Regions from separate parts of the Streptomyces sp. 4F14 genome, predicted to be linked through region 3. Evidence: riboswitches for the same ligand, from Rfam matches in the RefSeq annotation. Region 3 holds a riboswitch; each other region holds the start of a gene.
The links. Region 3 has a riboswitch for thiamine pyrophosphate ahead of thiC (phosphomethylpyrimidine synthase ThiC). Riboswitches for the same ligand answer to the same signal wherever they lie in the genome.
Positions count from the first base shown of each region.

Region 1: another riboswitch for thiamine pyrophosphate. It lies ahead of thiO (glycine oxidase ThiO); the one in region 3 lies ahead of thiC (phosphomethylpyrimidine synthase ThiC).
Region 2: another riboswitch for thiamine pyrophosphate. It lies ahead of ACLZOT_RS35335 (thiamine ABC transporter substrate-binding protein); the one in region 3 lies ahead of thiC (phosphomethylpyrimidine synthase ThiC).

Region 1 is NZ_JBLRVY010000002.1:202,555-212,447, reverse strand. Features, by position in the region: gene thiE (thiamine phosphate synthase) at 1-71, opposite strand, end outside; gene ACLZOT_RS03265 (Rv2175c family DNA-binding protein) at 415-780, opposite strand; gene ACLZOT_RS03260 (NAD(P)/FAD-dependent oxidoreductase) at 887-2,119, opposite strand; gene ACLZOT_RS03255 (hypothetical protein) at 2,152-2,496, opposite strand; TPP riboswitch at 2,550-2,662, shown strand; gene thiO (glycine oxidase ThiO) at 2,660-3,826, shown strand; gene thiS (sulfur carrier protein ThiS) at 3,823-4,023, shown strand; gene ACLZOT_RS03240 (thiazole synthase) at 4,027-4,821, shown strand; gene pknB (Stk1 family PASTA domain-containing Ser/Thr kinase) at 5,252-7,174, shown strand; gene ACLZOT_RS03230 (deoxyribonuclease IV) at 7,249-8,115, shown strand; gene ACLZOT_RS03225 (DUF4396 domain-containing protein) at 8,189-8,662, shown strand; gene ACLZOT_RS03220 (sulfite oxidase-like oxidoreductase) at 8,666-9,298, opposite strand; gene bfr (bacterioferritin) at 9,473-9,893, shown strand, end outside.
Region 2 is NZ_JBLRVY010000025.1:158,403-168,295, reverse strand. Features, by position in the region: gene ACLZOT_RS35350 (maleylpyruvate isomerase N-terminal domain-containing protein) at 1-523, opposite strand, end outside; gene ACLZOT_RS35345 (ABC transporter ATP-binding protein) at 533-1,558, opposite strand; gene ACLZOT_RS35340 (ABC transporter permease) at 1,559-3,160, opposite strand; gene ACLZOT_RS35335 (thiamine ABC transporter substrate-binding protein) at 3,175-4,218, opposite strand; TPP riboswitch at 4,251-4,358, opposite strand; gene rlmN (23S rRNA (adenine(2503)-C(2))-methyltransferase RlmN) at 4,378-5,484, opposite strand; gene ACLZOT_RS35325 (phosphatidate cytidylyltransferase) at 5,781-6,884, opposite strand; gene frr (ribosome recycling factor) at 6,884-7,441, opposite strand; gene pyrH (UMP kinase) at 7,560-8,309, opposite strand; gene tsf (translation elongation factor Ts) at 8,471-9,307, opposite strand; gene rpsB (30S ribosomal protein S2) at 9,446-9,893, opposite strand, start outside.
Region 3 is NZ_JBLRVY010000010.1:57,775-67,667, reverse strand. Features, by position in the region: gene ACLZOT_RS18925 (SsgA family sporulation/cell division regulator) at 1-106, shown strand, start outside; gene ACLZOT_RS18920 (YibE/F family protein) at 266-1,783, opposite strand; TPP riboswitch at 2,275-2,464, shown strand; gene thiC (phosphomethylpyrimidine synthase ThiC) at 2,457-4,256, shown strand; gene ACLZOT_RS18910 (hypothetical protein) at 4,377-4,856, shown strand; gene ACLZOT_RS18905 (DUF4241 domain-containing protein) at 4,930-6,180, shown strand; gene ACLZOT_RS18900 (hypothetical protein) at 6,246-7,112, opposite strand; gene ACLZOT_RS18895 (metallophosphoesterase) at 7,269-8,375, opposite strand; gene ACLZOT_RS18890 (LacI family DNA-binding transcriptional regulator) at 8,684-9,796, opposite strand.

The DNA.
Region 1 (9,893 bases), on a different contig from region 3:
CCCTGACGCTTGCGGGCGTCCACACAGAGGTAGAGACGGGCGTCGGCGAGACGGGCTGCGGCGTCGGGCATGTGGGGTTCCCCCGGGGGTGAGTGGGTGGTGGCAGTGGCGGTCTGCCGGCGGTGGCGCCCGCGCGGGAGGGGCTTCGGGTTCCGGGAGGACGTTCCCAGCACCGGGCTCGGAAAACATCCGGAGCCCGGCGGCCGTACGGAGCTGGTCAGGGCCGGCGATCGGGCCGTGGAGGTCTTCCCGCGTGCCGGGCCCCGCCGGGTCGCGGCCGCTCCGCCGGTCGGCGCGGCGCCCGCTCACGGCAGGGTGCGTCTCCGCTCGGGCCCGGCGGGGGCCGTGCCCGGCGAGGTACGGCTCCGACTCAGCCGGAGCCGTACCTCAGCCGTGCCTCGGCCTGTCTCGTGGTCAGACCGCCAGGGCCTGTGCCCTGCGTTTGACCTCGGTGCCCCGGTTCTCCAGGAGGGCCTGCGCCGGGGTGCCGGGGAGGGTGGGGTCAGGAGTGAAGAGCCACTCGATCATCTCCTCGACCGTGAAGCCGTCGTCCCGCAGGACCGTCAGGAGGCCGGGGAGGCCCTTGACGACCTTGTCGCCGTCGATGAAGGCGGCGGGGACGTGCAGCGCGCGGTTCTCACCGCGGCGTACGGCGATCAGCTGGCCCTCCTTCACCAGCTGCCGTACGCGCGTCACCTCCTCGTCGAGCTGTTCGGCGATGTCGGGCAGGGTCAGCCAGGCGGGGACAAGCGCGTCGATCTTCGTGTCAATCTCGGTCACGACACCAAGCCTGCCATCTGCCACTGACACTCGGAAGCCGGGACCACCCGGACCGGTACCTCACCGGCCCCCTGGACCCGCCCGGGAACCCCCGCGGGGAGCCCTCTCACGCCACCGCCGACTTCAGCGGCAGCCCCGCATCCGCCAACGCCTCCGCGTCCATCACGGCCCCCGCCTCGATCAGCCGCCGCCCCTGCGCCAGATCCCGGGGCCGCCCCACCGCCAGGAGCGCCGCCAGCCGCCCCTCCCGCAGCCAGCACACCGACCAGGCCGGTCCGGACGGCTCCCCGCGCCAGACCATCGTGTCGGCGCCGGCGTGGTGCCCCACGTACTGCACGAACCGCCCGAACTGCTCGGACCAGAAGTATGGGACGGGGTCGTAGGCGACGAGGGGCGCCCCGGTGGCGGCCGCGAGGATGTTCGCGGCGACCGTACGGGGGCCCTGGAGCGCGTTGTCCCAGTGGTGGATCAGGAGGCGTTCGCCGTACCGCGCGGAGGGGAACGAGGCACAGTCGCCGACCGCGTGGACGTCGGCGGCGGAGGTGCGCAGGTGGGCGTCGGTGACGACCTCGCCGTGGGCGCCCAGGGCGATCCCGGAGGACCGCAGCCACCCCGTCGCGGGCCGCGCCCCGATGCCGACGAGGACCGCGCCCGCGGGGATGCGTGTCCCGTCGTCCAGGAGCACCGCGCCCGGCTCGACGCTCCGTACGCGCGCGTGGGTGCGCAGGTCGACCCCGAGGTCGGCGTACCAGTCGGTCATCGGAGCGGCGACCTCGGCGGGCAGCGCGCCCGCGAGGGGCCGGTCGGCGGCCTCGACGACGGTGACCGCGCAGCCCGCCTCGCGCGCGGCGGTGGCGAACTCGGCGCCGATCCACCCGGCGCCCACGACCACGACGTCGTGCTGGTCGGCGAGGACGGGACGGAGGCGTTCCGCGTCGTCGAGGGTGCGCAGGAGGTGGACGCCGGGGACGCCTTCCGTGCCGGGCAGGAGGACCGGTTCGGCGCCGGTGGCGAGGACGAGCGTGTCGTACGGGACGGGGCCGCCGTCCGTGTCCACGACGTGCTCCTCGACCCGCACCGCGAGCGCCTCGCGGCCGAGGAGGAGGTCGATGCCGAGGGCGGTGAAGTCGATGTCGAAGGCGGAGCCGTCGGTCTTGCCGAGGAGGACGGCCTTGGAGAGCGGGGGGCGGTCGTACGGCTGGTGGGGTTCCGCGCCGATGACGGTGACCGTCCCGGTGAAGCCCTGTTCGCGCAGGGCGACCGCGGTCTGCACCCCGGCCATCCCGGCGCCGACGACAACCACGCGCGGGGCGTCCGTTTCCTGCGTCTGCTCGCTCACTCGATCACCATAGAGGCGTGACGTTGCGTCAGTCAGGGGCCCGGTTCCGTGACCTGCTCCACAACGCTCGTACCGGCGCCCTCCTGGGACTCCCACTCCCACGTCTCGTCGAGCCGCAGGCGCCCGTCGGGGAGCGTCACGACCGTCGACACGCAGTGGCCGGAGGCGGTCGTCCCGTCGGTGCGCAGCTGCACGTACCGGAAGTCGACGCGGTCCCCCGCGCGCGTGCCGACGAGATGGCCGCGTACGACGTCCCCGCCCGCGTAGTCGGCCCAGACCACGCCGTCGCGCTCGCGGTACGTGAACCGGGTGCCGGTGCCGACCTGTCCTGGCGCCTGGTCGGCGACGGGGGCGAACACGAGGCCGTCGAGGGTCAACTGAGGCTCCCTTTACGAGGTGCGGGGGGTGCGGGCTAGGGTGGTGGCCAACGTAAAGCACTCGCGGGAGCCCGGGCGTACCGGGCTGAGAGGGAGGCTGGCCGGCCTCCGACCGTACGAACCTGATCCGGGTCATGCCGGCGAAGGGAGGGGCTGGACGCCCATGTCGCCTACGCGTCCGTCTGACGTCCTCGTGGTCGGGGGCGGGATCATCGGGCTGGTCACCGCCTGGCGGGCCGCCCAGCGCGGTCTGAGGGCCGCTGTGCTGGATCCCGAACCGGGGGGCGGGGCCGCCCAGGTCGCCGCCGGGATGCTGGCCGCCGTCACCGAACTGCACCACGGCGAGCAGACCCTGCTGGGTCTGAACCTCGCCTCCGCGCGCCGGTACCCCGATTTCGTGGCCGAACTGGCCGAGGTCACCGGGCACGACGTCGGCTACCGCCGCTGCGGCACGCTCGCCGTCGCGCTCGATGCCGACGACCGGGCCCACCTGCGGGAACTGCACGCCCTGCAACGGCAGTCCGGGCTGGAGTCCGAGTGGCTGTCCGGGCGGGAGTGCCGCCGTCTTGAGCCGATGCTCGCGCCCGGGGTGCGCGGGGGGCTGCGTGTCGACGGCGACCATCAGGTCGATCCCCGTCGGCTCGCCGCCGCGCTGGTCGTCGCCTGTGAGCGCGCGGGGGTGGTCCTCCACCGGGAGTGGGCCGAGCGGCTCGACGTCACCGGGGGGCGGGCCACCGGCGTGCACACGCGCGCGGGCGCCTCCCTGGGCGCCGGGCAGGTCGTGCTCGCCGCGGGCAGCCTCAGCGCGCGCCTCGACGGGGTCCCCGACGCCGTACGGCCGCCCGTACGGCCCGTGAAGGGGCAGGTGCTGCGGCTCGCCGTGCCGGGGGCGTACGCGCCCTTCCTGAGCCGTACCGTGCGGGCCGTCGTCCGCGGGAGCCACGTGTACCTCGTGCCCCGCGCGAACGGGGAGCTCGTCGTGGGGGCCACCACCGAGGAACAGGGGTGGGACACCGTCGTCACCGCGGGAGGTGTGTACGAGTTGCTGCGCGACGCGCACGAGCTGGTGCCCGGGATCACCGAGCTGCCGCTCACCGAGACGCGCGCGGGGCTGCGGCCCGGGTCGCCCGACAACGCGCCTCTCCTCGGGCCCACCGGGCTCGACGGGCTGCACCTCGCCACCGGGCACTACCGCAACGGGGTCCTGTTGACGCCGGTCACCGGGGACGCGCTCGCGCACGCGTTGACCTGCGGTGAGCTGCCCGAGGAAGCCCGTCCCTTCACTCCCCGGCGCTTCGGTGCCGGCTCGCTTCTGGAGCACGCCGTATGAACATCTCCGTCAATGGCGAGGTGCGGGCCGTCGATGCCGGGACGGTGCTCGACGCCGTCGTGCGGGCGCTCGTTCCCGTGCCGGCCGGTGTCGCCGCCGCGCTCAACGAGAGCGTCGTCCCGCGCGCGGGGTGGTCGACGACCGTCCTGTGCGACGGGGATCGGGTGGAAGTCCTCACGGCTGTCCAGGGAGGTTGAACCATGGCTGATGATCCGTTTCTGCTCGGGGGTACGGCGTACTCCTCCCGGCTGATCATGGGGACCGGGGGTGCGGCCAGTCTCGACGTCCTGGAACGGGCGCTGGTCGCGTCCGGGACCGAGCTGACCACTGTCGCCATGCGGCGGGTCAACCCTTCCGTGCAGGGATCGGTTCTGTCCGTTCTTGATCGGCTCGGGGTGCGGGTGTTGCCCAATACGGCCGGCTGTTTCACCGCGGGGGAGGCCGTTCTGACCGCCCGGCTCGCGCGGGAGGCGCTCGGGACGTCGCTCGTCAAGCTCGAAGTGATCGCCGATGAGCGGACGTTGTTGCCTGATCCCGTCGAGCTGCTGGAGGCGGCGGAGGTGCTCGTCGACGACGGGTTCACCGTGCTGCCCTACACCAACGACGATCCCGTGCTCGCGCGCAAGCTGGAGGATGTGGGGTGTGCCGCGGTCATGCCGTTGGGGTCGCCGATCGGGTCCGGGCTCGGGATCCGGAATCCCCACAACTTCCAGTTGATCGTCGAGCAGGCGCGGGTGCCGGTGATTCTGGACGCGGGGGCCGGTACGGCGTCCGATGTCGCCTTCGCCATGGAGCTGGGGTGTGCGGGGGTGATGCTGGCGTCCGCGGTGACCCGGGCGCAGGATCCCGAACTGATGGCGTCGGCGATGCGCTCCGCTGTCGAGGCGGGGAGGTCGGCTCGGCTGGCGGGGCGGATTCCTCGGAGGTACTTCGCCGAGGCGTCGTCTCCTGCGGAGGGCTTGGCCGCGTTCGACCCTGAGCGTCCGGCTTTTTGATCCTTTCCCCACCCACGCACCACCCGTTTCCAGTCGATCGAGGGGTGGACGCCTCCCGTGGGGCTTCGCGCCGCCGGCGGCTTTCCGACCGGGGGCGACCCGGCGGCCTTCCGGCCGGGGGTCACACTGCGGCTATCCGACCGGAGCCACACTGCGGCCTTCCGGCCAGGGGTCACACTGCGGCCTTCCGACCGGGAGCCACACTGCGGCTTTCCGTCCAGGGGCTACCCGGCGGCCTTCCGGCCGGGGCCACCCGGCAGCGGCCTTCCGGCCAACGGCCACCCGGCGGTCTTCCTGCCTGCCGTCCCCGTGATCCCCGCCACTCCCGGAACCCTCCGTTCCGGGAAAGTCGTGCGTGGGGCGTCACAAGGCTGTTCCCGTCGGGGCCGGGCGGATCTCGGTGTCAGTGGGGGCTCGTAGACTCGGGGGCGTGGATACGACCCTTCAGGACCCTCTCGTCGGGCAGGTGCTCGATGGGCGTTATCGCGTCGATGCGCGGATCGCGGTTGGCGGGATGGCTACGGTCTACAGGGCCGTGGACATGCGGCTGGACCGGGTGCTGGCGGTGAAGGTGATGCATCCGGCGCTGGCGGCGGACGGTGTGTTCGTCGAGCGGTTCATCAGGGAAGCCAAGTCGGTTGCTCGGCTGGCGCATCCGAATGTGGTGCAGGTTTTCGATCAGGGTGCTGACGGGGGGTACGTGTACCTGGCGATGGAGTACGTCGCGGGGTGCACGTTGCGGGATGTGCTGCGGGAGCGGGGCGCGCTGCAGCCGCGGGCCGCGCTGGACATCCTGGAGCCGGTGCTCGCCGCGCTGGGGGCGGCGCATCGCGCGGGGTTCGTGCACCGGGACATGAAGCCGGAGAACGTGCTGATAGGGGACGACGGCCGGGTCAAGGTCGCGGACTTCGGCCTGGTCCGCTCCGTGGGGACGGTCACCGAGAGCACGGGCGGCGTGCTCGGGACGGTGGCGTACCTCGCCCCGGAGCAGACGGAGAAGGGCACGGCGGACGCCCGCGTGGACGTGTACGCGTGCGGGGTGATGCTGTACGAGATGCTGACCGGCGCCCAGCCGCACGAGGGCGAGTCCGCGGCGATCGTCCTGTACAAGCACCTGCACGACGACGTCCCGCCGCCCTCGGCGGCCGTACCGGGCCTGGCGTACGAACTGGACGAGCTGGTCGCGTCGGCGACGGCCCGCACCCCGGACGTGCGGCCGAACGACGCGGTGGAGCTGCTGGGCCTGGCCCGCACCGCGCGCGCCGCGCTGAGCGAGGAGCAGCTGGACGCGGTGCCGCCGCAGTCGACGGCGTCGGAGCACGACATCGCGCAGGACCGCACGAGCGTCATCCCGAGGTCGCTGACGGTCCCGCGCCTCCTGCCGGCGAACCCGGTGAACGAGGACGACGTCCAGCACACGTCCCGCTTCGAGGCACCCCCGCTCCCGCCGAGGCGCGGCGCGGTACGGCGCCGGCGGGGCGTCGTCGCGCTCGTGGCCGGCGTCCTGCTGCTCCTCGGGGTCGGCACGGGCGTCTGGTACATCAACTCGGGACAGTTCACGCACGTCCCCGCGGTCCTCACGCAGACCGAGGCGGTCGCGAAGGACCGGCTGGACGACGCGGGCCTCGGCGTCGGCGACGTGAAGCACGCGTACAGCGACACGGTGAAGCGCGGCACGGTCATCAGCACGGACCCGGCCCCGGGCGCCCGTATCCGCAAGAACGACTCGGTGACCCTCACCGTCTCGGACGGCCCGCAGACGGTCCGCGTCCCGGACGTGACGGGCCTCACGCAGGCCGAGGCGCTCAAGGGCCTCACCGCCGCCGGGCTCGAACCGGGCGTCGTGACCAGCGAGTTCGACGGCTCCGTCGCCAAGGGCACGGTCATCCGTACGACGCCGGCCGTCGGCACGTCCCGGCGTGCCGGTTCCGCCGTCGCCCTCGTCGTCAGCAAGGGCGCGGCCGTCGAGATCCCGGACGTCACCGGCCAGGACCTCGACGCGGCGACGGCGGCGCTGGAGGGGGCCGGGCTGAAGGTCGCGTTCTCCTCCACTCAGGTCAACTCCGAGCTGGACAAGGGCAAGGTCGCCGAGCAGTCGCCCGGCGCGGGCGGCGAGGCCGCCGGGGGCGACACGGTGACGCTGACGCTGTCCAAGGGCCCGGAGATGGTCGAGGTCCCGGACGTCGTCGGATCGAGCGTCGACGACGCGAAGAAGCTGCTCGAACAGTCCGGGTTCAAGGTCAAGGAGGACCGGGGGCTGCTGGGCCTGTTCGGGGACACGGTGAAGGACCAGTCGGTGGACGCGGGGGACACGGCGGCGAAGGGGTCGACGATCACGATCACCATCCGGTGACCAGCGGGGCGAGGCGTCGGCGGCAGGCAAGCACCCGGTGCAACACCCCCCGCCCCGCGTGACACCCTGGATGCGTGAACTTCCCCTCCCGTAACCCCGTAGGCGGCCACGTCCCCGTAGCCGGTGGCCTGCACTCCGTCGGCCTCTCGTACGCCCAGGAGCTGGCCGCCGAGACCGTGCAGGTCTTCGTCGCGAACCCGCGCGGGTGGGCGACGCCGGCGGGGAACCCCCGTCAGGACGAGGCGTTCCGGGAAGCGTGCGCGGAGCGGAGCATCCCGGCGTACGTGCACGCGCCGTATCTCATCAACTTCGGCTCCCACACCGAGGCGACCGTCGAGAAGTCGGTGGAGTCGCTGCGGCACTCGCTGCGGCGGGCCCGGGAGATCGGGGCGCTCGGCGTCGTCGTACACACGGGAAGCGCGACCGGCGGCCGGGAGCGGAAGGTGGCGCTGGGCCAGGTCAGGGAGCACATGCTGCCGCTGCTGGACGAGCTGACGCACGACGACGACCCGTTCCTGCTCCTTGAGTCGACGGCGGGACAGGGCTCGTCCCTCTGCTCCCGCACCTGGGACTTCGGCCCCTACTTCGACGCCCTGGACGCCCATCCGAAGCTCGGCGTCTGCCTGGACACCTGCCACATCTTCGCCGCGGGCCACGACCTGACCGGCCCGACCGGCATGCACCAGACCCTGGACCTCCTGGTCGACACGGTCGGCGAGGGCCGGCTGAAGCTGATCCACGCCAACGACTCGAAGGACGTCGTGGGCGCCCACAAGGACCGCCACGAGAACATCGGCTCCGGCCACATCGGCGAGGACCCTTTCCGCGCCCTGATGACGCACCCGGCGACCAAGGACGTCCCCCTGATCATCGAGACCCCCGGCGGCAAGGAGGGTCACGCGGCGGACGTGGAGCGGCTGAAGAAACTGCGGGACGACTGACCCTGGGGGAATACCCCTAGGGGGTATAGGGTTCCGCCCGGTGCAGGTCCCGTCCCCGACCCCGGGAGCCCCCATGCAGCACGAGGCGCACGCACACCATCACCCCGCCCCCGCCACCTGGGCCGTCGCGATCCAGGCCACCCTGCACTGCCTCACCGGATGCGCCGTCGGCGAAGTGCTCGGGATGGTGATCGGTACGGCGGCCGGGTGGGGAAATCTGGCGACGACCGTTCTCGCGATCGTGCTCGCGTTCCTCTTCGGGTACTCGTTCACCCTGCGCGGGGTGCTCAGGAGCGGGCTCGGGCTGAAGGCGGCCGTTCGGGTGGCGCTGGCCGCGGACACGCTGTCGATCGCCGTGATGGAACTCATCGACAACGGGGTGATCGCGTTGTGGCCGGACGCGATGGACGCCGAACTCGCGGATCTCCTGTTCTGGGGTTCGCTCGCGATCTCGCTGGTGATCGCGTTCGTCGTCACCGTGCCGGTGAACAAGTGGATGATCGGGCGCGGAAAAGGCCACGCGGTGGTCCACCAGCACCACCACTGAGCCTCAGAGTTCCGGCCCCTCCCCCGGCGTCTCCTGGTACGAGTACCGCTGCTCGCGCCAGGGGTCGCCGACGTTGTGATATCCGCGTTCCTCCCAGAATCCGCGCCGGTCGGCGGTCATGTACTCGATGCCGCGCACCCACTTGGGCCCTTTCCAGGCATAGAGGTGGGGGACGACGAGGCGCAGCGGAAATCCGTGTTCGGCGGTGAGGAGTTCACCGTCCTTGTGGCTGGCGAAGAGGGTGCGGGGGTCGGTGAAGTCGGCGAGCCGGAGGTTGGCGCTGTAGCCGTATTCGGCCCAGACCATCACATGGGTGACCTCGGGGGCGGGCGGCGCGAGCGAGAGGACCGCGCTCGCCGGAACGCCGCCCCATTCCGCGCCGAGCATGCTGAATTTGGTGACGCAATGCAGGTCGGCGACGACGCTCGCGTACGGCAGGGCCGCGAACTCCTCGTGGCTCCAGGCGTGTTTCTCGCCGTCGGCGGTGGCGCCGAAGACCCGGAAGTCCCAGCGTTCGGGGCGGAACTTGGGGACGGGGCCGTAGTGCGTGACCGGCCAGCCGCGTTGGAGTCGCTGCCCCGGCGGAAGCTCGGACGGTCCGCTCTCTCCTGTTTCCCGCTCCACCGGACGACCCATGGCTCCATCCTGACAGATACAAATACGAACCCGAAAATCGGGGCAATTCGAACTAAGCATGCCCTTACTTACTAAGCCAGCACTTACTGGACGATCTTCCGTACCAGTGCCATCATCGGCCGCGTCCTCCCCCCATTGATCCCCCACAGATCCCGTACGGAAGGAGCCTTGGCGATGCAGGGCGACCCGGAAGTCATCGAATTCCTCAACGAGCAGCTCACGGGTGAGCTGACGGCGATCAACCAGTACTTCCTGCACGCGAAGATGCAGGAGAACTTCGGCTGGACGAAGCTCGCGAAGTACACCCGGCACGAGTCGTTCGACGAGATGAAGCACGCCGAGGTGCTGACCGACCGGATCCTTTTCCTGGACGGCCTGCCGAACTACCAGCGCCTGTTCCATGTCCGGATCGGCCAGACCGTGAAGGAGATGTTCGAGGCGGACCGCATGATCGAGGTCGAGGCGATCGACCGCCTGAAGCGCGGCATCAAGGTGATGCGCGAGAAGGGCGACGTCACCTCGGCGAACATCTTCGAATCGATCCTGGAGGACGAGGAGCACCACATCGACTACCTCGACACCCAGCTCGAACTGG
Region 2 (9,893 bases), on a different contig from region 3:
CGGCGGCGGCGTGCGGCATGTTCCGCTGCACCCAGACGACGATGTCGAGCCACTCGTCGAGCGTGTCGGCGGCGACCTCGGCCGCCACCTCGTACCGCGCCCCCGCCGCGAACGCCGCGTCGGCGCCGTGCACGGTCAGCTCGTGTGCCATACGGCGTGCCCAGAACCCGGAGCCGGCCCGCGCCGCCCACGTCCAGGTCCACACCGGCGCCTCGGCCCCGGCCTCCCGCAGCGCGCCCACGACGCCGTGCCCGGTCTCCGCGAGCCACGCGTCGAGCGCCGCCGCGTCTCCCGCGAACTGCGGCGCCACCACCTCCGGCAGCCGCTCCGCCGACCGCGCCCGCACCATCCGCTCGACCCACCCGAGCGCGCCCCCGACATGCCGCATCAGGTCTTCCAGGGACCAGTCGGGGCAGGTCGGGACCACCGTGGTGAGATCCGTCCCGGAACTCACCACCGCCCGCAGCCCCGCCACCCGCAGGGCGATCTCGTCGCAGTAACGGTCGTGCGAAAGAAGCGTCATACTCCGACGCTAGTCGGATTCGTCCCCGCCGAGAACGACCACTTCGGCCGCGTCGAACCCCACCCCGACGACGTCCCCGATTCCCGGCGCCTCCCGCAGCGCCACCGCCGCCTCCAGCCGGGGCCCGTCACCCTCGGGCGCCAACTGCACCGAGACGTGGGTCCCCTTGAACGTCCGTCCGACGACGACACACCGCGCCCCGTCCCCGATCCGCACCCCGGCGGCCCGCACCAGCACGTCCCGCTCCCCCTGCGCCGACCCGGCGGGCACCGGCACCTTCCCCCACGGCGTGAGCGCGAACTCCCCCTGCACAGAGGCCGGTACAACGTTCTCGAACCCGAGGAACCGCGCGACGAACGCGTCGGCGGGCCGCTGCCACACGTCAAGGGGCGTACCGGACTGGGCGATCCGCCCGTCCCGCATGACGATCACCCGGTCGGCGAGCGCGAACGCCTCCCCCTGATCGTGCGTGACGGCGAGCACGGTCGTCCCCAACCCCCGGAACAGCTCCCGCAGTTCGACGACGAGCCGCTCCCGCAGCGACCGGTCCAACTGCCCCAACGGCTCGTCCAGCATGAGCAGTCGAGGCCGGGGAGCCAGCGCCCGGGCCAGCGCGACCCGCTGCTGCTCACCCCCGGACAGCGCGGCGACAGCCCTGCGACCGGCTCCCGGCAGCCCGACAAGGTCGAGCAACTCCTCGACCCGCGCCGCCTGTTCCCCCTTCGAGGCACCGTGCATCCGCAGCCCGAAAGCGACGTTCCCGGCGACATCCCGCTGCGGAAACAGCTGATGGTCCTGGAACATCAGCCCGACCTCCCGCCGATGCACGGGCACCCCACCCTGGTCCTTCCCCCCGAGCGACACCCGCCCGGCGTCGAGGGGTTGCAGCCCGGCGACCACCCGCAGCAGCGTCGACTTCCCGCTCCCGCTGGGCCCGAGCACGCACACCACCTCGTGCTCGCCCACCTCCAGATCGACGGCGTCCAGCACGGCCCGCCCCCCGAACCGCACGGTCGCACCCTCAAGCCTCAGCACCTAGAACTCCCCGCTCCGATCGGTCCGCAGCCGCTCAAGCACCAGCAGAGCCACCGCGCACACCAGCATCAGGATCGTCGAAAGGGCCATCGCCTGCCCGTAGTTGAGCTCCCCGGCCCGCCCCAGCAGCCGCGCCACGGCCACCGGCAGCGTCGGGTTGTCGGGCCGCGCGATGAACACGGTCGCCCCGAACTCCCCGAGCGACACGGCGAACGCGAACCCGGCGGCGACGAGCAACGCCCGTCGCACCAACGGGAGATCGACCTCCCGCCACACCCGCCACGGCGACGCCCCGAGCACGGCCGCCGCCTCCCGCAGCCGCTGGTCCACCGCGCGCAGCACCGGCAGCATGGTCCGCACGACGAACGGCACCCCCACGAGCGCCTGCGCCAGCGGCACCAGGATCCACGAACTCCGCAGATCCAGCGGCGGCTCGTCGAGCGAGATGAGGAACCCGAACCCGACGGTCACCGCCGACACCCCGAGCGGCAGCATCAGCAGCGCGTCGAACCCCCGCACCAGCCGCCCCGCGTCACGCCGGGCGAGCGCGGCGGCGGCGAGTCCGCCGATCAGCAGCGCGATGCCGGTCGCGACGACCGCGTACTGAAGCGAGTTGCCGATCGCCTCGATCGGCGGCACCAGGAAGACGTTGCCCTCGTCGGAGGTCAGCGCCCGGTAGTAGGCGAAGTCCGTGCCGCCGAGGGAGCGTTGGACCAGGACGGCGAGGGGGAGGACGAGAAGAAGGGCGATCGTCGTCAACACCCCGGCCAGCAGCGCCCATTGGCCGAGGCCGCGCGGCCTGCGCGCCGTCACCGACGCGTCCACCAGCCGCAGCGCGCTCTCCCGCCGCCGTACGGTCCACGCGTGCACGGCGAGGATCGCGCCCACCGACAGGAACTGAACGACCGTGAGCACAGCGGCCGTCGACAGGTCGAAGATCTCGGACGTCTGCCGGTAGATCTCGACCTCCAGCGTCGAGAACGTCGGCCCGCCGAGGATCTGCACGACCCCGAACGACGTGAACGTGAACAGGAACACCATCAGCGCGGCAGCCGCGACAGCGGGCCCGAGCGCGGGAAGGGTCACGCTGCGGAACGCCCGCAGCCGCGACGCCCCCAGCACCCGCGCCGCCTCCTCCTGCCGCGGGTCGAGCTGCGCCCAGAGCCCGCCGACGGTCCGCACGACGACCGCGTAGTTGAAGAAGACGTGCGCCAGCAGGATCGCCCACACGGTCGTGTCGAGCCGTACGCCCCACAGCTCGTCGGTGAGCCCGCCGCGTCCGACGAGCGCCAGGAACGCCGTACCGACGACGACCGTCGGCAGCACGAACGGGACGGTGACGACCGCGCGCAGCACGCCCCGGCCGGGGAAGTCGAGGCGGGCGAAGACGTACGCTCCCGGCAGCGCGATCAGCAGGGTCAGCGTGGTGGAGGCGAGTGCCTGCCAGGTCGTGAACCACAGGACGTGCCGGATGTCGGACTGCCCGAGGACGTCCCACAGCCGCCCGAGGTGCCAGGTCCCGTCGGCGTGCAGGCCGCGCAGCAGGATCGCGACGACCGGGTAGGCGAAGAAGATCCCGAAGAACGCCAGCGGCAGGGCCATCAGGCCCAGCCGGACTACTTGAGGACGAGAGAGGCCCACGTCTTGACCCAGTCGTCACGGTCGGCGGCGATCTTCGCCGGGGCCATGGTCTCGGGGGACTTCGCGGCGGGCCCGAACTTCGTGAACTCGGCCGGGACCGCGGCGCCTTGGAGCACCGGGTACACGAACATGTTCAGCGGCATGTCCTGCTGGAACTCCCTGCCGATCAGGAAGTCGATCAGCGCCTTGCCGCCCGCCGCGTTCTTCGCGTTGCTGAGCAGCCCCGCGAACTCGACCTGCCGGAAACACGTCCCTTCGGCAACCCCGGTCGGGGCCTGTGCCGGCTTCGGGTCCGCGAAGATCACCTCGGCGGGCGGGGAGGAGGCGTACGACACGACGAGCGGCCGGTCCCCCTTCGCCTTCTTGCCGCCGGCCGACCCGGAGAACACCTCGTTGTACGCCTGGTCCCAGCCGTCGACGACCTCGACGCCGTTGGCCTTGAGCTTCTTCCAGTAGTCCTGCCAGCCCCCGTCCCCGTACCTGGCGGCCGTCCCGAGCAGGAACCCGAGGCCCGGGGAGGAGGTGGAGACGTTCTCGGTGACCAGCAGGTCCTTGTACTCCGGCTTGACCAGGTCGTCGTACGTCGCCGGCGGGGCCAGCTTGTGGTCGGCGAAGTACTTCTTGTCGTAGTTGACGCAGATGTCGCCGTAGTCGATGGGCGTGACCCGGTGCTTTCCGGCGTCGAGCCGGTACTCCGCGCCGACCTGCGCGAGCCCCTTCGCCTCGTACGGCTGGAAGAGGCCGTTGTCGAGGGCGCGGGACAGGAGGGTGTTGTCGACGCCGAAGAAGACGTCGCCCTGGGGGTTGTCCTTCGTCAGGATCGCCTTGTTGACGGCCTGCCCGGCGTCGCCGTCCGTGAGGACCTTGACCTTGTAGCCGGAGGTCTTCTCGAAGGCGGCGAGGACGGGCTTGGAGACGGCCCAGGAGCTGTGGCTGACGAGGGTGACGGTCTTGGAGCCGGAGGAGGTCTGACTATCGGACTCCCCGGACGATGATCCGCACGCGGACAGCGCGACCATGCCGAGACCCACGGCGACGACGACGAACTTCTTCACGGTGATGACCGAACTTCCTACCCAGAATGACCTGGGCGAGGTTCAGAGGGTCTGCGGCCTGTGCACCGCACTCTCAGCGCTGTCGCGCTCCCCTGTCGGATATATGGATGTACGACTACGAGCTTATCGTTCGGTGGCGGCGAGCTGTCCACACGCCCCGTCGATCTCCTGGCCCCGGGTGTCCCGGACGGTGACCGGCACGCCGTGCGCGGCGATGGCCTCCACGAACGCCTTCTCGTCCTCGGGCCGCGACGCGGTCCACTTGGACCCCGGCGTCGGGTTCAGCGGGATCAGGTTGACGTGCACGGGCTTGCCGCGCAGCAGCCGCCCGAGGCGGTCGCCTCGCCAGCCCTGGTCGTTGATGTCCCGGATCAGCGCGTACTCGATCGACAGCCGGCGGCCCGACTTCTCGACGTACTCGAACCCGGCGTCGAGCACCTCGCGGACCTTCCAGCGGGTGTTGACGGGGACGAGGGTGTCGCGCAGCTCGTCGTCGGGCGCGTGCAGCGAGATCGCGAGCCGGCACTTCAGCCCCTCGTCGGCGAACCGGTTGATCGCCGGGACGAGCCCGACGGTCGAGACGGTGATCCCGCGCTGCGAGAGCCCGAGGCCGTCGGGGTTCGGGTCGGTCAGCGCGCGAATCGCACCGACGACCCGCTTGTAGTTGGCGAGGGGCTCGCCCATCCCCATGAAGACGATGTTGGAGAGCCGGGCAGGCCCCCCGGGCACTTCCCCGTCCCGCAGCGCCCGCATCCCGTCCACGATCTGGTGCACGATCTCGGCGGTGGACAGATTCCGGTCGAGACCAGCCTGCCCGGTCGCGCAGAACGGGCAGTTCATCCCGCACCCGGCCTGCGAGCTGATGCACATCGTCACCCGGTCCGGGTACCGCATCAGCACGGACTCGACGAGCGTTCCGTCGAACAGCCGCCACAGCGTCTTGCGCGTAGCCCCCTCGTCGGTCGACAGATGCCGCACGACACTCATCAGCTCAGGGAACAACGCCTCCTGAAGCTTGCCCCGCGCCCCCGCCGGAATGTCCGTCCACTCCGCCGGATCATGCGCGTACCGCGCGAAGTAGTGCTGCGAAAGCTGCTTCGCACGAAACGGCTTCTCCCCGATCTCCGCGACGACCTCTTTCCGCTCGGCGGGCGAGAGGTCGGCAAGATGCCGCGGCGGCTTCTTGGCTCCGCGGGGGGCGACGAAAGTAAGTTCTCCGGGCTTAGGCATAACACTCACCAGTGTCGCAGATCCCCACGCGTACGCCGACCGGGTCAGAAGAGCGCCAGCACGGCACCGATGACATTCGATGTGTACGACTTCGTCCGATGCCACGGCCCGCAGTACAACTTCGCCCGCCGCCGCCCGTTCTGGCTCAGCAGCGCACCGCACCACCGGCACTGTAAGTCCCCGTGATAGGTGCCGTCCTCTTCACGTCTCGCACGATTCATGCGCGCACCCTACGCAACGAGCCCCCACCCGGAGAAGGGAGGGGGCTCGGCGTTGCAAGGCTGCTACACAGCAGGTCAGCCGGAGCCGACGAACAGCACCAGCAGCGACCACACCACCGGCGCCGTCGGCAGCAAGGAGTCCAGGCGGTCCATGATTCCGCCGTGGCCCGGCAGAAGCGTGCCCATGTCCTTGATGCCCAGGTCCCGCTTGATCATCGACTCGCCGAGGTCGCCGAGTGTGGCGCTCGCGGCGACGGCGAGACCGAGGAGGAGCCCCTGCCACCAGGTGCCGTCCTCGATGACGTACTGCATGAGGAGGGCGCCGGCGGCCATCGCGAAGGCGATGGCTCCGAGCAGGCCCTCGCGGGTCTTGCCGGGGCTGATGCGGGGCGCGAGCTTGTGCTTGCCGAAGCGCCAGCCGACGGCGTACGCACCCGTATCGCTGACGACCGTCAGGACCAGGAAGACGAGCACCCGGCGGTGCCCGTCCTCGGCGGTGAGCATCAGCGCGACGAACGTGGCCAGGAAGGGCACGTAGAACGCGGCGAAGACCCCGGCCGTGACGTCCTTCAGATACCCCTCGGGGGGTTCCGTCATCCGCCAGACCAGCACAGCCAGGGCCGTGAGCGCCATGGCGACCCAGGCCCCCTCGGGCCCCCGGACGTACCCGGCGACGACCATCGCGGCCCCGCCGACGGCCAGCGGCACCAGCGGCGCCTTGATCTGCTTGCGCTCCTGGAGCCTGCTGGTCAGCTCCCACAGACCGACGACGACGGCGACCGCTATCACCCCGACGAACACGGCCTTGACGATGAACAGCGAGGCGACGATCACCGCCCCGAGCCCGACCCCGACCCCTATGGCCGCGCCCAGGTCACGGCCCGCGCTCTTCTTCTGCGGCGCGGGCTGCCGCTCGTCGGCCATGGGCTCCGGTTTCTGCGGCACCGCCGCCTGAGGCTGCGCCGACGGGATCTCGTCACGGAACAGGGGACCACCGCCCGCTGCGGCGGTCCACCGGTCGTCATCCTGGTCTCCGCCATGAGCGGGTACGTCGGGCACGATGGGCATGGGGCGAGTCTGCTGCGCCTGCGGCGCATCGTACGCGGGACCCGCCGGAGCGCCCCCCCAATACCCGGCCTGTCCGGCCTGTGGCGGCGCCCCCCAGGAAGAGTCGTTCATCAGACTTCGAGCAGCTCCGCTTCTTTGTGCTTGAGCAGCTCGTCGACCTGGGCGACGTACTTCGCGGTCAGGTCGTCGAGTTCCTTCTCGGCGCGGCGGACCTCGTCCTCGCCGGACTCCTTGTCCTTGACGAGCTTGTCGAGGGTGTCCTTGGCCTTGCGGCGGACCGCGCGGATGGAGACCCGGGAGTCCTCGGCCTTGCCGCGCGCGACCTTGATGTAGTCGCGGCGGCGCTCCTCGGTCAGCTCGGGGAAGTTGACGCGGATGATGTTGCCGTCGTTGCTCGGGTTGACCCCGAGGTCCGAGTCGCGGATCGCCTGCTCGATGTTGCGCAGCGCCGTCTTGTCGAACGGGGTGACGACGGCCATGCGCGGCTCCGGCACGGAGAACGAGGCCAGCTGGTTGATCGGCGTCGGCGCACCGTAGTACTCGGCGACGATCTTGTTGAACATCGCCGGGTGCGCACGGCCGGTGCGGATCGCGGCGAAGTCCTCCTTGGCGACCACGACGGCCTTCTCCATCTTCTCCTCGGCTTCGAGGAGGGTCTCTTCGATCACCACTTGCTCCTGCGTGTCTTGAGTAGGCCCGGCTGCGGTTACCTGTCGGCGGCGGCCGGCTGCGTCGCGTCTTCTTCCTGCACGGTTCCCGACCGGCAGGACATTGTCCATCCCCCGGTCAGGCCCGGGTGTCCTGGTCACCCACCAGCGTGCCGATCTTCTCACCCTTGACTGCGCGCGCGATATTGCCCTCGGCCAGCAGCTCGAAGACGAGGATGGGCAGCTTGTTGTCGCGGCAGAGCGTGATCGCGGTGGCGTCGGCGACCTTGAGGTCGCGGGTGATGACGTCGCCGTAGCCGAGCGCGTCGAACTTGACCGCGTCCGGGTTGGCCTTGGGGTCGGAGTCGTAGACCCCGTCGACGCCGTTCTTGCCCATGAGGAGGGCCTCGGCGTCGATCTCCAGGGCGCGCTGGGCGGCGGTGGTGTCCGTGGAGAAGTACGGCATGCCCATACCGGCGCCGAAGATGACGACGCGGCCCTTCTCCAGGTGGCGTACGGCGCGCAGCGGGATGTACGGCTCGGCGACCTGGCCCATCGTGATGGCGGTCTGCACCCGGCTGTCGATGCCCTCCTTCTCCAGGAAGTCCTGGAGGGCGAGGCAGTTCATGACGGTGCCGAGCATGCCCATGTAGTCCGAGCGGGCCCGGTCCATGCCGCGGACCTGGAGCTCGGCGCCCCGGAAGAAGTTGCCGCCGCCGATGACGACGGCGATCTGGGCGCCGTCCCGGACGACGGCGGCGATCTCCCGGGCGATCTTGTGCACGACGTCGGGGTCCACACCCAGGCCGCCGCCCCCGGCGAACGCCTCGCCGGACAGCTTCAGCATGAACCGGCCGCGTACCTTGCCGTCGTCGCTCTTCTGGGTCATGGGTGATCCCGCCTCTTTCACGTGGTGCACATACGAAGAAGGCCACTGCCGGTGGGGTGTGTTCGCAACCCGTGCGCGGCAATGGCCTCCTCGTCAGATCTGCTGTCGTCCGTCACGCGCACCCGACCTTATCGGGATCGGGCGCTCGTCGCGGTACGGACTCAGATGCCGACCTTGATGCGCGTGAAGCGCTTCAGGGTGACACCGGCCTCGTCCAGGACCTTCTGGACGGACTTCTTGTTGTCCAGCGCGTAGGGCTGGCCGAGCAGCGTGGCGTCCTTGAAGAAGCCGTTCACGCGACCCTCGACGATCTTGGCGATCGCGGCCTCGGGCTTGCCCTCGGCGCGGGTGGTCTCCTCGGCGATACGGCGCTCCGACTCGACGACCTCGGCCGGGACCTCGTCCTTGGTGAGGTACTTCGGCGCGAAGGCGGCGATGTGCTGGGCGATGCCCTTGGCCACCTCGGCGTTGGGCTTGTCCAGCTCGACGAGGACACCGATCTGCGGGGGCAGGTCGGGCATCGTGCGGTGCATGTACGCGAGGACGAAGCCGTCGTCGTACTGCGCGAAGCGGTCGAGGACGATCTTCTCGCCGAGGTTGGCGTTGGCCTCGTCGACGAACGCCTGGACGGTCTTGCCGGCCTCGATCTCGGAGGAGAGGAGGGTGGCGAGGTCGGCCGGGGAGGTCGCGGCGACGTGCTCGGCGATCTGCTGGGCGACGGCCTGGAACTTCTCGCCCTTGGCGACGAAGTCGGTCTCGCACTTCAGCTCGACGAGGACGCCGGTGGAGTTGTCGTCCGCGATGATCGAGACCACGGCGCCGTTCTCGGCGGAGCGGCCCTCGCGCTTGGCGACGCCCTTCTGGCCCTTGATGCGCAGCGCCTCGACGGCCTTCTCGACGTTGCCCTCGGCCTCGTCCAGCGCCTTCTTGCAGTCCATCATGCCGGCACCGGTGAGCTCGCGGAGCTTCTTGACGTCGGCGGCGGTGTAGTTCGCCATGAGTCTGTAAGTCTTTCTCGAAGTCTGGAAGATCTACCCGGTCCCGGCCTACGTGCAGCGGTGGCGCGGGACCTGTGGGTGAACGGCGGGGGCGCCTTGGATGGCGTCGCCCCCGCCGTCAACGCTGACGGTGGCGGATCAGCCCTGCTCGGCCTCGGCGGCGGGCGCCTCGACGGCCTCGGCCTCGGCGGCCGGGGTCTCCTCGGCGGCGGCCTCGACAGCCTCGGCCTCAGCGGCGGGGGCCTCGACAGCGGCGGCCTCGGCGGCGGGCGCTTCGTCGGCCTTCTTCTCGCCCTCAAGGAGGTCGCGCTCCCAGGCCGCGAGCGGCTCGGCGGCGGCCTTGTCGCCCTTGTCACCGGTGTTGACGCCGGAGCGGGAGATGAGGCCCTCGGCGACGGCGTCGGCGATGACGCGGGTGAGCAGGGTGACGGAGCGGATCGCGTCGTCGTTGCCCGGGATCTTGTAGTCGACCTCGTCGGGGTCGCAGTTGGTGTCGAGGATCGCGACGACCGGGATGTTCAGCTTGCGGGCCTCGCCGACGGCGATGTGCTCCTTCTTGGTGTCCACGATCCAGACGGCGCTGGGG
Region 3 (9,893 bases):
GGACCGGGTGGTCCCCCTCGGTCAGGAGGCGTCCTTCGCGGACTTCGACGCGCATCTCGACGAGGCGTTGGGGCGGATCCTGGCGGAGGAGCAGAGCGCGGGGTGAGGCCGGGTGGGGCGAGGGGCGGGGGAAACGCTTCAGCGGTTCCGGGTCTGTGCAGGAACGGTTCTGCTGAGGCTGGGGGATTCGGCGAGGGGCGTTCGCCGGCGGAGGTGGGGTTTCGGGGGCTGTCATGTCCCCGAAGTTCCCCGTACCTCGGAGCCGTCAGTGCTTGCGGCGCCGCCCCCGGCCTCCCTTCGCCGCTGCCGGTGCTTGCGTCGGGGCCGCCGCCGGTGTGGGCGCCCCCTTCGCCTCGGGGCGGTCCGCCGAGACGACCAGGGCCGCGAGGGCCGTGGTGACCGGGACCGAGGCGACCAGGCCGATGGAGCCGACCAGCGTACGGACGATCTCCTCGGCGACCAGCTCGCTGTTGGCGACCGTGCCGACGCCGCTGTCGGCGATCGAGAAGAGGAGCAGCAGCGGGAGGGCGGCGCCCGCGTAGGCGAGGACCAGGGTGTTGACGACGGACGCGATGTGGTCGCGGCCGATGCGGATGCCCGCCCGGTACAGGCCGCGCCAGCCCATCGTGGGGTTCGCCTCGTGCAGCTCCCAGACCGCCGAGGTCTGGGTGACCGTCACATCGTCCAGGACACCCAGCGAGCCGATGATGATGCCGGCCAGGAGCAGACCGCTCATGTCGATCGACGGGTACAGGCCGTGGATCAGGCCGGTGTTGTCGTCCGTGTTGCCCGTGAGCGCGGACCGGCCGATGAACAGCGAGCCCAGGACGCCGATCAGCAGCAGCGAGATCAGCGTGCCGAGCACCGCCACCGAGGTTCTGGCCGAGAGGCCGTGACACAGATACAGGGCGATCAGCATGATCGCGCTCGACCCGACCACCGCCACGACCAGCGGATTCGAGCCCTGGAGGATGGCCGGCAGGATGAAGAAGTTCAGGATCATGAAGCTGATCGCCAGCGCGACCAGCGCCATGACGCCCCGCAGCCGGCCGACGACCACGACGGCGATGGCGAAGATCCCGGCGAGCAGCGCCATCGGGAAGCGCCGGTTGATGTCGGCGACGGAGTACTGGAGGTCCTTCGGCGCGGACGGCTCGTACGCGACGACGACCTTCTGACCCTGCTTCAACTGCCGTGACTGGTCCGGCTGGATGATCTCCGTGAACGTACGGCCCTTGTCGCTGCCCGTGTCCACCCGGATCGTCGCCCGCTTGCAGGTGCCGCGCGCCTCCTGCACCGCCGAGGAGCCCTCGGCCGTCGAGGTGTCACCGGTCGGCGGCACCCCCGACGCGTTGACGGACGCGCAGCTCAGCTTCTCGACCTTCGTGACCGTCGCCTGCTGCGTCTGCCGGTCGAAGCCGACCCCGGTCCGCTCGTGGGGCGGAGCACCGCCGGGCCACAGCACCGCGAGCCCCACGACCACGGCCGCCGCGAAGGGGATCAGGATCGCGCCGATGACCTTGCGGAGGTGCCGGGAGACGGGGGCGGCGGGGCCATGGCTGTGCGAGTGCGAGTGGCCGCCGCCGTGCCCTCCGCCGTGCGAGTCACCGTGCCCGCCGTGCCCGCCACCGGGAGGGCCGCCGTGGGAGTGCCCATCGGATCCGGGCCCCGCGCTGTGCTGCCCGCCCTGGTGGGCGTGGGCCTCGTGCTCGGGGACGCGGGGGACGGGGCCGCTGTTGTGCGGGGGCACCTGAGGCAGGGGACCGCTGTCCTGCGGGGACATATGAGGGCCGAGGCCGCTCCCGCCCACTTGGGGCACCGGGCCGCTGTCGTGCATCGACACCCTCGGTACCGGGCCGCTCTCGTACGCCGGGCGCCTCACCTGCGGCGTAGGACCCGTGTCCTCCGGGCGCAGGGTCGGGCCGACGCCGTAGCCGTAACCCTGGGGCGCGGGGGGCGGGTTGGTGCCGGGGCCCTGCTCCCCCGTACGCCGGAAGTCCGGTGGTCTGGGGGCCGCGCCCCGGCGTGGGAGTGAGCCGAGCCGGGTGCCGGGGCGGTTGCCGGAGGGGGCGGGGCCGCGTCCGGGAACGCCGTCGCCCTCGCCCGGCGCGGAGCCGTCGGTGGGACCCGCGCCCTCACCGCCGTACCCGTCCCGGGACGGCTCGGGAGGCGGGGGGAACGGGGAGCGGGGTGTCGTGGTCACCGACCGATCATCGCAAGAACGGCAGAGGCCCACTGTTCACCGCGCCACAAATACCGCTAGCGTGGAGGCACCTTTGCACACGCGGGAGCTCGGAGCACCGGGCTGAGAGGGCGCTGACCTTCGTCTTCGCGGTGTTTCACGTGAAACGTCACCGGGTTCGAGTGATGTTTCACATGAAACATCGGCAGACGGAAGCGGCTGCGTCGACCGCTGAACCTGTTACCGGGTAATGCCGGCGTAGGGAGTAGGTCTCATGACCATCAAGGACGCACGCACGCCTGCCTCCACGCAGAACGCGGCCAGCACGGACGCGGCTGACAGCGGGGCCGGGAAGTCCATCGGCTGGCACAAGGCGTACGTCGAGGGCTCGCGCCCCGATCTGCGGGTGCCGGTCCGTCAGGTGCATCTCACCAACGGGCAGTCGGTCACCCTGTACGACACCTCGGGCCCGTACACCGACCCGTCCGCCGAGACGGACGTCCGCCGGGGCCTGTCCCCGCTGCGGGAGAACTGGATCGTCTCCCGGGGCGACACCGAGGAGTACGCGGGCCGTCCCGTCCGCCCCGAGGACGACGGGATCAAGCACACCTCTCCGCGCGGTGGCCTGCGGAATCTCGACGCGGTCTTCCCGGGCCGCCCGCGCCTGCCGCGCCGCAGCCGGGACGGACGGGCGGTCACCCAACTCGCGTACGCCCGCCGGGGCGAGGTCACGCCGGAGATGGAGTACGTGGCCATCCGGGAGAACGTCGCGCCCGAGGTCGTCCGCGAGGAGATCGCGGCGGGGCGGGCCGTCCTGCCCGCGAACGTCAACCACCCGGAGATCGAGCCGATGATCATCGGCAAGCGGTTCCTGGTGAAGGTCAACGCGAACATCGGGAACTCGGCGGTGACCTCCTCCATCGAGGAGGAGGTCGAGAAGATGACCTGGGCGACCCGCTGGGGCGCCGACACGGTCATGGACCTCTCCACCGGCCGCAACATCCACACCACCCGGGAGTGGGTGCTGCGCAACTCCCCCGTCCCCATCGGCACGGTGCCGCTCTACCAGGCGCTGGAGAAGGTCGACGGCCGGGCCGAGGAGCTGACCTGGGAGATCTACAAGGACACGGTGATCGAACAGGCCGAGCAGGGCGTGGACTACATGACGGTCCACGCCGGTGTCCGTCTCCCGTACGTCCCGCTGACCGCGAACCGCAAGACCGGCATCGTCTCGCGCGGCGGCTCGATCATGGCGGCCTGGTGCCTCGCGCATCACCGGGAGTCGTTCCTGTACGAGAACTTCGAGGAACTCTGCGAGATCCTCGCCGCGTACGACGTCACCTACTCGCTGGGCGACGGCCTGCGGCCCGGCTCGATCGCGGACGCCAACGACGAGGCGCAGTTCGCCGAGCTGCGCACGCTGGGCGAGCTCAACCGGATCGCCAAGCGCCACGACGTACAGACGATGATCGAGGGCCCCGGGCATGTCCCGATGCACAAGATCAAGGAGAACATCGACCTCCAGCAGGAGATCTGCGACGAGGCGCCGTTCTACACGCTCGGCCCGCTGACCACGGACGTCGCGCCCGCGTACGACCACATCACCTCCGGGATCGGCGCGGCGATGATCGCCTGGTGGGGGACGGCGATGCTCTGCTACGTCACGCCCAAGGAGCACCTCGGTCTCCCCAACCGCGACGACGTCAAGACCGGCGTCATCACCTACAAGATCGCCGCCCACGCGGCCGACCTCGCCAAGGGCCACCCAGGCGCCCAGGACTGGGACGACGCCCTCTCCGACGCCCGCTTCGAGTTCCGCTGGGAGGACCAGTTCAACCTGGCCCTCGACCCGGACACGGCCCGCGCCTTCCACGACGAGACCCTCCCCGCGGAGCCCGCCAAGACGGCCCACTTCTGCTCCATGTGCGGCCCGAAGTTCTGCTCCATGAAGATCTCCCAGGACATCCGCCGCGAACACGGCGGCAGCCAGGGGGAGATCGAGGAGGGCATGGCCCAGAAGTCGAAGGAGTTCGCGGCGGCGGGGAACCGGGTGTATCTGCCGATCGCGGACTGAGCAGTCCCGCTTCTCCTCGGGCCCGCGGGGGCGTAAGCCGCTGCGGGCCCGGGTTCGGAGAGACAGTCGCGTGGCACGGATCTACGATCGACAAAGGGGGAGACCACCCCGGGAGATCCGATGAACAGACGAGCGATCACCATAGGGACGCTGACGATACTCGGGTTGCTTTTCCTCCTGCCCGGGACGGCCTTTCGCCTTCCGGCCGCATCGGCTCAGGCCGCGCCGTCCTCGGCTGCGGCGACCTACGAGCGGTTGACCGCACGGGAATGGGCGCAGATCGCCAAGGACCCCGATGCGCACAGTGGGGAGCGGTACGTCGTGTACGGGGTGGTCACTCAGTTCGACGCGATGACGGGCTCGGAGACATTCCGTGCCGACGTCGACGGTGTTCGGCACGTGGAGAGCTACGAATATCCGACCAACACCATCCTGACCGGAGACGCGGCACAGCTTGAGCGTTTCATCGTGGGTGACACCTTCGAGGCGAAGGTCGAGATGAACGGGTCTCTCACGTATGAGACGCAGGTCGGGGGGTCGCTGACTGTCCCGCAGCTCCACGTGGATTCCATGGAGATGACGTCCGCCGCGACGCAGTGACCCAGCCCGGTATTCCTCGTGATGGGGCGTTGTCAGTGGCGGGGGTTACGGTTTTGGCAAGGTTGTTCGATATGTGGGGGCAAGTGTCGTGGACAAGGTGTTCGTGTCGTACGCGGTGGGGTGGGATCTGAGAGGCCGGGCCGCGGTGGGGCCGCTGTCCCGGGAACAGGCCGAGGCGCGGGACGCGGAGGGGGAGCCATATGTGATGGTCCACCGGGTGGCTGGGCGGAGGGAGCCGGTGGAGGTGCATCTTGTCGACTGGGGGGCGTCGTACGTCGGGGTGTGGGGGTACGACGAGTGGGGCCGGCGCAAGGCCGAGGCCGATTGGCGGCTGCTGGAGGAGGAGCGGGTTTTTCTGCTGCGGGTGGGGGCCTGGTTGTACGTGTCCGCCGAGCAGGAGGAGTTCGGGGGCGATGTCACGTGGGTGCGGCAGGAGCTGTACCCCGACGGCAAGGGGCGCAAGGTCGTCGAGCGGCCGAGGGGCGGGGCCACGCACACGCCCGCGGACATCGACGAGGGTGACCGATGGTTGGGCAGAGGGGCGTTGGGGGTGGGGGGAGAGGGGTGGTTGCTGGTCTCCGGGGAGACCGGGACGGCGCCGGTGGTGGTGGACGCGGAGGAGGCCGAGCCCGCCGAGCCGGTCCACGAGCCCCAGCTCTGGGTTTCGCCCCGGCCCGCAGAACCGGCCTACCTGACCGAGTTGTTCACCGTCGGGACGAAGTTCTCGACCGACGTCCAGCCGGAGATGACGGTCGTCGGGGTGCGGGAGATCGCCCGGCTGCGGGTGCCCAGCGGCAGGCTGGTCGTCGCCGATCCTTCGGCCGACGGACGTGAGCTCGTGCAGGGGTTCGCGCCGGGGACGTACCCCATGCAGGAGGCCGTCGTCGGGTACGAGTACGACTTCATGGGCGAGCATGTCGAGACGGAGGATCCCGTCGCCGTACGCCTGCTGTTGCGGGACGAGCCCGTGGCCGCCTGGGAGTTGGCGCTGGCGTCGGGGGAAGACGTCCGGTTGTTGCATGACGGCGGGGGCTTCGGATTCGGCACCGATGGAGCCCTGGGGTCCTTCGCGGACGCGTCCGGCTGGGACACGCACGTCGATCAGGTCATGACGTACTACCGGAGGCACAGCGAGAAGGTTCCCGTGGACTTCGTCGCGGACGGCCACCTGCGCAGTGTGGACGAGAGCACAGGCAGCGACCTGATCTGCTTCCCGACAGCCGGTGACGGGGGCTACCCCGTCTGGCTGGGCCGGTCGGCGTCGGGAGAGGCGGTCTCTTTCGTGGTCGTCACCGACTATCTGTCCGACCTTCGGCCGCTGTGAAAGCCCCCCTGGCTCGCGCCCCCTGTGGAGGGACGCGAGCCAGGAGCAACCGGGGATGGGTGGATCTAGTCGGGCTGGTTGTCCGGGCCGCCGAATTCCGGGCTGGTGTAGTCCGGGCTGGAGAAGCTCGGGCGGTGGCCCGGAGCGGGGCCGTCGTCGGGGCTGGTGAATCCGGGACGGTCGTATCCGATTTTCGGGAGGCGGCTGGTCGGGGACGGCGGGGCCGTCTGGGGGACCGGGGCGGTCGGGCCCTGGGTGAGCGCGTCGCGGAAGAACGGCAGGAAACCGCGCTCCAGCAGGGCCACCCGCCAGGCTTCCCTGGCCCGCTCGACCTCCTCCGCCTGTTCGTTGTACGGCCCCGCCTCCAGCGCGGGCCGGTTGCGCAGCGCGGTGAGCAGCAGTCCGACGGTGGCGACGAGGATCGCCAGCGCCGTGACCACCCCGAACACCCAGCCCGCCGTGACCAGCGCCTCGGCGAACGCCGGGGCCGGGTCGAGCGCCTTGAGCAGATAGCCGACGAGCAGGAAGATCACCGCGGCGGTCCCGGCGAGGACCGGCGTGAGCACGGCGGCGACGGCGACGGCTCCCGCCCCGGCGGGCTCGACGGCGGCCTCTCCCAGCGTGGTGGCGATCCCCGCGCCCCCGCTCGCCGGCTCACCGGCGTGGGTGTCGCGGGATGCGGAGGAAGCCGGCGCCGGATGGCGCAGTTCGTCACGGACCTTCACGTAGTGCTGGTACTCGGTCGCCGCCGCGGTCGTGATGAACGCGGTGGCGCCCAGCGCCATGGTGCGCAGTTGTACGGGGTTGAGGCGCCGGCCGATACCGGCCAGTTCCGGGTGGTGTGGTGCGGAGCGCAGCGCCTCGTCGAGGATCCGCTCGTACTCCTGGCGGTCCTCACTGTGCAGGTGCTGCGGAACGCTGTTCATGTGCATCCCCCGATGCTCCGTAGGGCTTGGGGCTCGCATGCCAACGAGCCGTCGGGCAGAAACGGAGGGGAGCCTGCTACGGATAAGCCGATGGTAGAGCGGCGACGGCTCAAGGTGACAGGGGGTTTGCGGAAATTGGACCCGGGCCTGTGCCGCCGGCGATCAGTCCTCCCTACCGGCCGCCTGCCCGGTGGACTGCCGATTATCCATGGGCAGCCGCTGGACCAGCAGCTTTCCGGCCATGGTCACTCCGCCGTCCATCGCGATGGCGAGTCCCTCCGCGTAGATGTGCGGTCCTTCGACGTTCGGACCCGACTGGTCCTCGCCGTCCTCGGAGCCGACTTCGCCCAGCAGATAGGGAATCGGGCTGTGTCCGTGAACGATCCGGGTGCCGCCGTACGTATCGAGCAGTGCGCGCACGGCGTCGGCGCCGCCCTCGTCGCGGAAGGAGAAGCGCTTGGTGAACTTGCGGAAGAGATCCCACACCTCGTCCGCGTCGTTGCGCGTGATCGTCTCGCGGACGGTGTCGTTGACGGCCTCGATCGAGTCGCCGTAGTCGAGATAGGCGGTCGTGTCGGAGTGGACGAGCAGATGGTCGTCGACGTGCTCGATCGCGTCGAGGCGGGCCATCCACTGGAGGTGGTGGTCCTGGAGGCGGTCCATGTCGGCCTTCTGGCCGCCGTTGAGGAGCCAGGCCGCCTGGAAGGTGGCGGTGCCCGCGCCGGAGTTGACGGGGGTGTCGCCGAACCGCTTCGCGCCGAGCAGGAGGAGTTCGTGGTTGCCCATCAGGGCCTTGCAGTAGCCGCCCGCCGCGGCCGCCTCCGCCGACAGCCGCATGACCAGGTCGATCACGCCGATGCCGTCGGGCCCGCGGTCGGTGAAGTCGCCGAGGAACCACAGCCGCGCGTTGCCCGCGCACCACTGTCCGGCCTCGTCGATGAGGCCCTTCTCCCGCAGCGCTTCGTGGAGTTCGTCGAGGTAGCCGTGCACGTCGCCGACGACGAACAGCGGTCCGGGGCCGTCCGGGGACACCGGCGCCACGGGTTCCGCGACCGGCATCCGCAGCGTGTCGCCCCGGTTGATGACCGGCAGGTCGCGCTGGGTCGGCGTGTACCCCTCTGGGTAGCCCTGCTCGTCGGCCGGTACGGCGTCGCCGGGATGCCCGGCGGGGTCGTACGGACCGGTCTCATGGACGTACGCGGGCACCCGGAAGTCGCGCAACGTCGCCGTCCGTTCCGCTTCGGGTCCCTGACCGGCCCCCTGAGTCATCAGACCCCTCCACCATCGCGCCGCATCTGCACCGCTTCGGACTGCCTGGTCGCAGCGGCCCGCGGTGTCGTGGGCCCATCATAGGAATGCGGATCGGGCCATGTGATGACCCAGGGGTGGTGAATCGGTTCGGGCGCGCGCCGGTGCGTGGCATTCGCCCCGATTGAGCCGTGCCTGTCCGTCGCGCCGGTGCTCCGCGCGACCCCGTTCCCCGCCCCGCGCACATCATGCGACGGCTCCCGCCCCGAAAACACCACGCCGGCCGGACCTTCCGGGAAACCCCCTCAGGGCTCCCCGGAAGCGTCCCGCTATGTCCCCTCGGGCGTGCGCGGCGGGCTCACCGTCGTACGCGGCGGGCGGCGCTGGGAGGACGTACGGATGATCAGTTCGGTCGGTATCACCTGCTCGACCGGGTGGTCCGAGTCCACCCCCTCGATCGCGTCGATGAGGAGCTGCACGACCGCGGTGCCGATCCGGCGCGGTTTCAGCGAGAGGGTGGTGATGGGGGGTTCGGTGCTCGCGTACACCGTGGACTCGCTGCAGCACACCAGCAGCAGGTCCTCGGGGACGCGCAGGCCGTAGCGGCGGGCGGCGGCGAGCAGGTCCGTGCCGTTGGGGTCGAAGAGGCCGTACACGGCGTCCGGCCGGTCGGGGCGGGCGAGCAGCCGGTCGGCGGCGACGGCGCCCGCGCACGGGTCGTGGGCCGGGTACGCCTCGTAGACCGGGTCCTGGCCGACCCGCTCGCACCAGCGCAGGTACGCGGTGGTCGACAGGTGGGTGTACGTGTCGGTCGTGGTCCCGGTGAGCAGCCCGATCCGGCGCGCGCCGGCGTCGGCGAGGTGGTCGAGGATGTCCAGGACGGCGGCCTCGTGGTCGTTGTCGACCCACGCGGTGACCGGCAGCGGGCCGGAGGGGCGGCCGTCGGAGACGACGGGTAAACCCTGCCGGACGAGCTCGCCGACCACCGGGTCCTGGTCGGAGGGGTCGATGACGACCGTGCCGTCCAGGGCGACGTTCGACCACACGTCGTGGCGCGAGGTCGCCGGGAGGATGACGAGCGCGTAGCCGCGGGCGAGCGCGGCGGAGGTGGCGGCTCTGGCCATCTCCGCGAAGTACGCGAACTCGGTGAAGGTGAAAGGTTCATCCCCGTACGTGGTGACGGTAAGTCCGATCAGGCCGGACTTACCCGTACGGAGCGTGCGGGCCGCGGCCGACGGGCGGTAGCCCAGCCGGTCGGCGACCTCGCGGACGTGGCGTCGGGTGGCATCAGGGAGCCTGCCCTTGCCGTTCAGGGCGTCGGAGACGGTCGTGATGGATACTCCGGCGGCGGCGGCCACGTCCCTGATGCCCGCTCGGCCCGGCCGGCTGCCTCGGCGTGAGGTTTCCGCGCGGCTCACCTGGTGCTTCCCTGCTGCTGTCATGGCGTGCCGATAGTAGGGCTCATGAGGTGGGGTAGGGCGGACGCATATGCACTCATCGACAGGCACGTTTCTGCAAGGTCAAATCGCTCAAGTACTT